4 regions of the Lysobacter sp. GQ73 genome follow, and region 2 is predicted to be linked to each of the others. Evidence: riboswitches for the same ligand, from Rfam matches in the RefSeq annotation. Region 2 holds a riboswitch; each other region holds the start of a gene.
What was found. Region 2 has a riboswitch for cobalamin ahead of btuB (TonB-dependent vitamin B12 receptor). Riboswitches for the same ligand answer to the same signal wherever they lie in the genome.

Region 1: it holds a riboswitch for cobalamin, as region 2 does, so the genes downstream of both, btuB (TonB-dependent vitamin B12 receptor) here and btuB (TonB-dependent vitamin B12 receptor) in region 2, are expected to answer to the same signal.
Region 3: it holds a riboswitch for cobalamin, as region 2 does, so the genes downstream of both, AC6CH2_RS10290 (ribonucleoside-diphosphate reductase subunit alpha) here and btuB (TonB-dependent vitamin B12 receptor) in region 2, are expected to answer to the same signal.
Region 4: it holds a riboswitch for cobalamin, as region 2 does, so the genes downstream of both, metE (5-methyltetrahydropteroyltriglutamate--homocysteine S-methyltransferase) here and btuB (TonB-dependent vitamin B12 receptor) in region 2, are expected to answer to the same signal.

What each region holds. Positions count from the first base shown of each region.
Region 1 covers NZ_JCAXEE010000004.1:114,119-116,311, forward strand. The annotation lists gene AC6CH2_RS13095 (TonB-dependent receptor plug domain-containing protein) at 1-111, opposite strand, end outside; cobalamin riboswitch at 479-719, shown strand; gene btuB (TonB-dependent vitamin B12 receptor) at 832-2,193, shown strand, end outside.
Region 2 covers NZ_JCAXEE010000005.1:56,711-58,903, forward strand. The annotation lists gene AC6CH2_RS15450 (GAF domain-containing protein) at 1-411, shown strand, start outside; gene AC6CH2_RS15455 (TfoX/Sxy family protein) at 408-845, shown strand; cobalamin riboswitch at 915-1,158, shown strand; gene btuB (TonB-dependent vitamin B12 receptor) at 1,279-2,193, shown strand, end outside.
Region 3 covers NZ_JCAXEE010000003.1:88,471-90,663, forward strand. The annotation lists gene AC6CH2_RS10290 (ribonucleoside-diphosphate reductase subunit alpha) at 1-1,131, opposite strand, end outside; cobalamin riboswitch at 1,555-1,777, opposite strand; gene AC6CH2_RS10295 (DUF2339 domain-containing protein) at 1,913-2,193, shown strand, end outside.
Region 4 covers NZ_JCAXEE010000003.1:80,489-82,681, forward strand. The annotation lists gene metE (5-methyltetrahydropteroyltriglutamate--homocysteine S-methyltransferase) at 1-1,322, opposite strand, end outside; cobalamin riboswitch at 1,526-1,731, opposite strand; gene AC6CH2_RS10260 (hypothetical protein) at 1,752-1,952, shown strand; gene AC6CH2_RS10265 (COG3904 family protein) at 2,049-2,193, shown strand, end outside.

The DNA of each region.
Region 1 (2,193 bases), on a different contig from region 2:
CTTGGGGTCGCTTTGCGGCGCGTCCTGCGCGTGGACCGGCGCGGCGAGCGCTACCAGGAGGCCGAGGGCCAGAGGGTGACGTGAACCGGCGAAGGTGCGGCGGACGGGCATGACGACTCCTTGGTGGGGATGACAGCGATGTCATCCGGATTTAACACGAACCTAACAACCGGTCAATAAAGCGGCCAAATCTTGCATAACGCAAGTAGTAAAAAAGTGGTAAAGCACACTGTTTGAGGGGCCAGGGAGGGCCAGCGGCCGTTGTGCTGGGCGCGGAACGGATTTTGTGCCCTCGCCTAAGCCATCCCGCGAAGCGGCTATCACAGACTTCGGATTGACGCCGCGATGGAGCCGTGGATCCCCGCCTTCGCGGGGATGACGATCCCGGGCCGGGCCTTGCGCGGAGCGCTTGGCCGCGACACCGGGATCGCCAGCGCGCTCGCACTCACCCGGTGGCGTCCTCGCCGCGCATCACTGCTAAGATGCGCGCGCTCAAGGTGATCGCCGACACAGTCGGCGATTGAAACGGGAATCCGGTCCCCGCTTCTGGCGTTCGCCAGGTCGGTCAATCCGGAGCTGCCCCCGCAACGGTAAGCGAGTACACGTACCGCTCGACGCCACTGTGTTCCGACACGGGAAGGCGCGGTACGGGAGACCGGTCCGATCTCGGGCCGACTCCGCTCGCAAGCCCGGAGACCGGCCCGGAGCGCGAACCGACAGGCGGAGGGCCGTGTCCGGGGCATCGGCGCGCGCGCCGTCTCCGTTCTGCCGTCTGCCTGTCACGACCTGATCTAGGCCGCGCGGGTGAGGCGCGGCCATGGAGAGCCGACCGTGACGTTCCGTTTTTCCGTATCCCCGCGCCTTGCGCGCTTTCCTGCGCGCAGCGCTTTCGTGCTCGCCGGCTGCGCATTCGCCGCTTCGGCGCCGGCCGCGCCCGCGGTCGATCTCGACCAGGTCGTGGTCACCGCGACCCGCACCGCCCAGACCCAGGACGCCACGCTCGCCGCGGTGACCGTGATCGACCGCGCCCAGATCGAACGTCTGCAGCCGGGGTCGTTGCCGGAGCTGTTGCGCGGCACGCCGGGCGCATCCTTCGCGAACAACGGCGGCCCCGGCAAGGCGACTTCGTTGTTCCTGCGCGGCAGCGAATCCGACCATGTGCTGGTGCTGATCGACGGCGTCAAGATCGGTTCGGCGACCAGCGGCGGCGCCTCGCTGCAGGACATTCCGGTCGAGCAGATCGAGCGGGTCGAGATCGTGCGCGGCCCGTTCTCCAGTCTGTACGGCTCCGAGGCCATCGGCGGCGTCATCCAGATCTTCACCCGGCGCCCGCAGGGTGCGTTCGTGCCGAGCTTCAGCGCCACGATCGGCAGTTACGCCACCCACCGCGGCAGCGCAGGCGTCGCCGGCAAGGGCGAGCGCGGCTGGTACTCGATCCATGCCGCGCACGAAGATACCGACGGCATCAACGCCTGCCGCGGCAAGCCCTCACCGGGCGGCGCCGGATGTTTCACGAACTCGCCGGACCGCGACGGCTATCGCAGCGATTCGCTGACCTTGCAGGGCGGTTATCGCTTCAACGAGCAGTGGGACGCCGAAGCGCGGCTGCTGCGCGCCGAAAACCATAACCAGTACGACGGCAGCCAGAACAACGAGGCCGACGGCGTGCAACAGGTCGCCGGAGCCAGGTTGCGCTACCGGCCCAGCGACCGCTTCAACCTCAGCGCCAGCGCCGGACGCAGCGAAGACCTCAGCGACACCTACAAAAACGGCAAGTACTCCAGCACCTTCGAGACCCGCCGCCAGCTCGGCTCGGTGCAGGGCGACATCGGCATCGGCATCGGCCTGCTCACGCTCGGCTTCGACTGGCAGCGCGACCGCATCGACAGCAACACCCGTTATGCCCGCGACGCCCGCATCCTGCGCGGCGCCTTCGGCCAGTGGCAGCAGAGTTTCGGTGCGCATGCGCTGCAGGCCAGCCTGCGCCGCGACGACGACAGCCAGTTCGGCGGCGAGACCACCGGCAGTCTGTTGTGGGGCTGGAACTTCAGCGAGGCGCTGCGTTTGACCGCGAGCTACGGCACCGCGTTCAAGGCGCCGACCTTCAACGAGTTGTACTACCCCGGCTACGGCAATGCCGGCCTGGCGCCGGAGACCTCGCGCAGCGTCGAGATCGGCCTGCGCGGCACCCAC
Region 2 (2,193 bases):
CTGCTCGACGGCGAACGCGACCGCATCGCCAACGCCGCCAATCTGTCGGCGCTGGTCAGCCATGCCCTGCCGGACCTCAACTGGGTCGGCTTCTATTTCTACGACGGCGAAGAACTCGTGGTCGGCCCGTTCCAGGGCCTGCCGGCCTGCGTGCGCATTCCGCTCGACAAGGGCGTGTGCGGCGCGGCCGCCTCGAGCCGCCAGACCCAGCGCGTCGCCGACGTGCACGCCTTCCCCGGCCACATCGCCTGCGATGCGGCCTCGCGTTCGGAAGTGGTGGTGCCGCTGGTGCATGGCGATGCCCTGATCGGCGTGTTCGATCTCGACAGCCCGGTTCCGGACCGTTTCGATGCCGACGACCAGGCCGGCCTGGAAGCGCTGGCGCGCGTGTACGTGGAGGCGCTGGCATGACCGCGGCCAAGATGCGCAACATCGGTCCCAAGAGCGCGGCCTGGCTGCGCCAGGTGGGCCTGCGCACCCACGAGGACATCTCGGCGATCGGCACGGTCGAGGCCTTCATGCGGGTCAAGCGCGCCGGCTTCAAGCCGACCCTCAACCTGTTGTACGCGATCGAAGGCGCGTTGCTCGACTGCCATTGGCAGGAGATCAGCGATGCGCGCCGGCAGGAGCTGATCCAGGCCGCCGAAGCGGCGACCGCGCTGCTGCCGCCGCCGCGCAACAAGCCGGCCGCCGCGCCGGTGCACACCACGATGCATGTCGAAGAACGCCACGACCCGTTCGAAGGCGGCGCCCGCCTCGGCGATGGCGACGACCGCGACAGCCGGGACAACGAAGGCGACGACGACCGCCCCGGCGGCCGCGACGAAGACGACGGGCGCGACTGAACCCGTCGCCGCCGCTCGCGGGCGCCCCGCCCGCCCCGGCGTTTTGGCTCCGGGCGCCGGCTTCGCGTAGACTGCGCACCGCTTCGAGGTGACCCGTCGGCTGGCTTGATCGACGGGTTGAAACGGGAAGCCGGTGACGCGCCCTCTCCTGCGGGAGGATCGGCGCCAGTCCGGCACTGCCCCCGCAACGGTAAGCAAGACAGATCGCGGCCACCGCCACTGTGCTCGGCACGGGAAGGCGCCGCCATCGGGAGTCCGGCCCTGCGCCGCTCCGCTTGCGAGTCCGGAGACCGGCCTCGAGGCGCCACAGGTTGCGATGCGGAGGGCGTCGCGGCGGCTGCTATCCGGCTGTCTCCACGGCCCGCTGCCTCCTCGCAACCGCCTTCCGCCGTCGTCGTCGCGCGCCCCTGGCGCGCGCGCTGGAGCTGTCCCCATGTCCGCCCGCACCCCCCATGTCCTGTACGCCACGCGCGCACTGAAGCTGTCCTTCGCCATCGCCGCTGCGCTCTCGCTGTCCCCCGCCGCGCTCGCCGCTCCGGCCGGCGCAGCCACCGACCTCGACGAAGTGATCGTCACCGCCAACCGCACCGCGGTCAGCGTCAACGACGCCTTGACCCCGGTCGAAGTGCTCGACCGCGAGACCATCGAACGCAGCCAGGCGCGCGACCTCAACGACCTGCTGCGCGGCCGCGCCGGCATCACCCTGTCCAACCAGGGCGGCGCCGGCAAGCTCACCACCCTGTTCCTGCGCGGCAGCGAGTCCGACCACGTGCTCGTGCTGGTCGACGGCATCCGCGTCGGCTCGCCGACCTCGGGCCTGACCGCGCTGCAGGACTTGCCGCTGGAATTGATCGACCGGATCGAAATCGTACGCGGCCCGCGCTCGAGCCTGTACGGCGCCGACGCCATCGGCGGCGTGATCCAGGTGTTCACCCGCCGCGAGAAGCAGGGCTTCGCGCCGCGCGTGCGCTTCGGCGGCGGCAGCAACGACAGCCTCGAATTCGGCACCGGCTTCGGCGGCCGCAGCGACCGCGGCTGGTTCGGCGCCGACTACAGTTTCCGCAAGACCCAGGGCATCAATGCCTGCCGCGGCGCCGGCTTCCCGGTGTTCGCCGGCTGCTTCACCGACGAGCCCGACCGCGACGGCTACGAAAGCCACGCCCTGTCCTTGCGCGGCGGCCTCGAGTTCAACGAGCGCTGGAGCCTGGAAGGCCAGGCGCTGCGCGCCGAGGGCGAGAACGATTACGACGGCAGCTTCGTCAACCGCTCCGAGACCGTGCAGCAGGTGATCGGCGGCAAGCTGCAGTGGCGCCCGTCGGAAACGGTCCACCTGCAGTTGCTGGCCGGC
Region 3 (2,193 bases), on a different contig from region 2:
GACCTTCTTGACCGCCAGGCCGGCCGCTTCGGCGGCGTGGTAGGCGCGGTCGAAGGCCTCGCCCCACAGGTCGGTCAGCTGCGGCACTTTGGACGGGTCGAACAGCGACCAGTCGGCGTCGGCTTCGACCCGGCGCATGAATTCGTCCGGAATCCAGTTGGCCAGGTTGAGGTTATGGGTGCGGCGCGCCTCGTCGCCGGTGTTGTCGCGCAGCTCGAGGAATTCCTTGACGTCGGCATGCCACGGCTCCAGGTAGACGCAGGCCGCGCCCTTGCGCTTGCCGCCCTGGTTGACCGCGGCGACCGAGGCGTCGAGGGTCTTCAGCCAGGGCACGATGCCGTTGCTGAGGCCGTTGGTGGAACGGATCAGCGAGCCGCGCGAACGGATGCGGGTATAGCTCAGGCCGATGCCGCCGCTGAACTTGCTGAGCTTGGCCACGTCCATGTAGCGCTTGTAGATGGCTTCCAGCGAATCCTCGGGCGAGTCGAGCAGGAAGCAGCTCGACAACTGCTCGTGGGTGGTGCCGGCGTTGAACAGAGTCGGCGAGCTGGGGATGTAGTCGAGCTGGGCCATGCGCCGGTACAGGGCGAGCGCATCGCCGACGTCCTCGCTTAGCGCGCAGGCGATGCGCAGGAAGAACTGTTGCGGGGTTTCGATGACGGTGCGCGCGGTCGGGTGGCGCAGCAGGTAGCGGTCGTACAGGGTGCGCAGGCCGAAGTAGTCGAACTTCGCGTCTAGGTTGCGGTCGATCGCGTCGTTGAGCTTGCGTGCGTTGGCCTGGACGAAGTCGAGCAGGCGCTGGTTGATCAGGCCCAGATCGTAGCCGCGCTGGATCGACTGCGAGAACGCATGGATCTCGATGCCGGCGACTTCCTTCTCGATCACGCCGGCGAGCAGGCGCGCGGCGAGACGGCCGTATTCGGGTTCTTCGGCGGTCAGCAGGGCGGCGGTGCGGATCGACAGCTCGTCGAGCTCGCGCGTGGTCGCGCCGTCGTAGAGGCCGGAAATGGTGCGGGTGGCCACGCGCATCGGGTCGACCGCGTACAGGTTTTCGCCGCTGCGGGTCACCGCGCGCACGATCTTGTTGAGGTCGACCGGCTCGCGGCGGCCGTTGCGCTTGGTCACGCTCATGGTCAGGTTGGCCGCGGGCGGGGTCAACGCGAAGCCGGCGTCGGCTTGCGGGTCGCGGGCGGGTTTGGTTGCGGTGCCGGCGGCGGGGGAGGCGGCGGACGATTCGGGTGCGAGCGTGGTCATGGCGTAACTCCGGGGCGTGGATGCACGGGCCGCCGACCTTCCCGCGAAGGGCGACGCGCGGAGAACGCGGACGCGCCATCGACGACCGGCCGCGCGGCGGCGTCGTCGGATGGCACGGCCATGCCCCCGCGGGCGCGGAACTCGGGAGCTTGCAGGCGAGGTGTCGCGCGGCCCGAGACGGGCGCGTCCCGTCTCGGCGCGCGTGGCGGCGCCGCAACGGAACGAGCACGACGGCGGAGCCATCGTGCTGCGACACCGGCCGTCTTCCCCCGAAGACTCCTGGGCCGGTACCGCGCGGTGTGCAGCGCGCGGCTGTCGGCAGGTCTTCGGGCTCGGGACACGACGCCTCGCGTCTCCTACTGGCTACCGCTTCCCAGGCGCGAGGCGCGCCCAGTGCTAGGTAGCGTTCGTTTCCCATACCGCTGCGGGGCAGCGCCGGCTTTGGACGTCGCAACGGCTGCGTCCTTACCGGCTTCCCTATTGAGCCGATCTCGCGATCGGCACCGACAGGCACAACATAGTGTGGTTTCCCGATTCCGTCAACGCGATATGTGGTGAACAAGCTGTGTATAGAATGCGTGAAGCCTTGTCCTTCAAGGCTTGCGGCTTGGTGTAACGTTCGTGACCAAGCGCACGGCACATGGAACAGGGACGGGTGATGGAAGCACTGATCGGTTTGTTGATTCTGGCGGTGGTGTTGGTGCCGATCCTGCTCATCGTGGCGCTGGCGCAAATCGCCGGGCTCAGGGCGCGGCTGTCCCGGCTCGAGCAGCGCGTGGCGGAGCAGGCCGAGTCCCTGAGCGAGGCGAGGTTCGACCACCGCGGCGACGAAACCCTGGCCGAGCGGATCGCGCGCGAAGCGCCACCGCCGCAGGCAGTGCGTCCGCCGCGGCCGGTGGCTCCCGCCACTGCGCCACCTCCGACGGCTCCACCCAGCGT
Region 4 (2,193 bases), on a different contig from region 2:
ACTTCGGCGGTTTGAGGGAACGAGCCGATGGTGGTGGTCGGGAACAGCGGCAGGCCGAGGCGTCGCGCCTGCACCTGCGCGCGCTGCGGGTAGGGCGAAGCGCGCCGGGTCATCGCCGGTTCGACCGCGGCCAGGCGCTTGCGCACCTCGGCATTGCGCAGCAGCGGCGAGGCCAAGCGCGCGGCGCGCGCGCTGGCGGCGGTGGCGAGGTCGCGGTTGGCGTCGGCGCTGCCGGCGAGCGCATCGGCGAGCAGGCGCAGTTCCTCGATCTTCTGCCGCGCATAGGCCATCCAGTGGCGCAGCGGCGCCGGCAGCTTGCGCTCGAGCTCCAGGTCGGTCGGCACGTGCAGCAGCGAGCACGACGGCGCCAGCCATCGCGCGCGGTCGCCGGCGCGGCGGGCGAGGCTCAGCGCGGCATCGAGGTCGGCGCGCCAGATGTTGCGGCCGTCGACCACGCCGAGGCTGAGCACGCGATCGTCCGGCAGCAGCGGCAGCACGCTTTCCAACTGCTGCGGCGCGCGCACCAGGTCGACGTGCAAGCCCTGCACCGGCAGGCGCGCGGCGAGCGCGGCATTGTCGCCGAGGCCGCCGAAGTAGGGGGTCAGCAGCCGCTTCGGCGCGTCGGCATCGGCCAGCGCGGCGTAGGCGCGGCGGTAGGCATCGCGATCGGCGTCGTCGAGATCGAGTACCAGCGCCGGCTCATCGAGCTGCACCCACTCGGCGCCGGCGGCCTTGAGCCTGGCCAGCAGCTCGGCATAGGCCGGCAGCAGGACATCGAGCAGCTCGCGCGGGTCGCCGCCGTCGCTGCGCTTGCCGAGCTTGAGGAACGACACCGGGCCGAGCAGGACCGGCCGCGCCTCGATGCCGAGCGCGCGCGCCTGCGCCAGCTCGGCCAGCGGCTTGTCGCCGCGCAGGGCGAAGCGTTGGCCGGGCTCGAACCGCGGCACCAGATAGTGGTAGTTGGTGTCGAACCACTTGGTCATCTCGAGCGCGCGCAGGTCGCGGCGGCCGTCCTGCAGGCCGCGGGCGAGGGCGAAATAGCCGCCGAGGGGGTTCTCGTCGTAGACCTCGCGGTACGGCGCGGGGATCGCGTCGAACAGCACGGCGGTGTCGAGGACGTGGTCGTAGAGGGAAAAATCGTTGCACGGCACGACGTCTGCGCCGGCTTGCCGGGCGAGGCGCCAGTGGCGTTCGCGCAGGTCGTGGGCGGTGTGGTGCAGCGCCTGGGCCGGCGTGTCGCCCTTCCAGAACGATTCCAGGGCCAGCTTGAGTTCGCGCCGCGCGCCTATGCGCGGGAAGCCGAGATGGGTGACGCTGATCATGATGAGTACCTGCGATGCGTGGGCATGACGCAGGGCAACGAAGGAGACCACGGCTGCGCCGCCCGACGCTCGCGCGCCCGGCCTCGCCGCAACCTTGGTGTCGACCTTCGCCCCCGCGGGCGAACCGGCGCGCACGACGCGGCCCGCGCCGGGGCCGGCCCGGACGCAGCGCCGGCGCCTCGCGGGCCGGAGTCGGACGGAAGGCGTGCCTTCCGGTCATGGCAGGTCTTCGGGCTTGGGGCACGGAGCACGAGGCGCCTCCTACTGTCCGTCGCTTCCCGGGATCGCTCCCAGTGTCTGACGAAGTTCGTTCCCTATACCGCTGCGGGGCAGCTCCGGAATTGGACTGGCGTCCGTACCGGATTCCCTCTAACCGCCGCCGGCGCGAACCGGTGGCGATTTGTCGCATCGCTTCATCTGCATGAAGCGATGTTCACCATCACGCCGCCAAGCTACGCAGCGCGCCGGACGAAGTCAATCGCCACGATCGCGATGCGTGGACCCGGTTTGCGATTTGTGGCCGCTGCCGCCGGCGTCGCCGCGGACGGTGATCCCCCGGCTGCCGTTCATGCGTCGCCGACGATGATGGGCACGTCGACGACCGTGAATGCCGTGACCTCCTGCCGTTGAGCTTCGCGGGCGCCGGGGCTAACGTTCGAGGTGCGGCGACGATGCGCGGCGCGGGACCAGGACGGCCCGCGCGATCCCGAATCCGATGGGTGGACCATGCTTTTCAGAAGGACGTTTGCGCTGACCTTGTGCCTGCTCGGACTGGCGGCTTGCGGGAGGGATTCCGCCGCGCCGCCGCCGGCGGCCGCCGAGCCGGTCACCATGGGCAGCCAGAACGAATCGCCGAAGGTCGCCGCCGCGG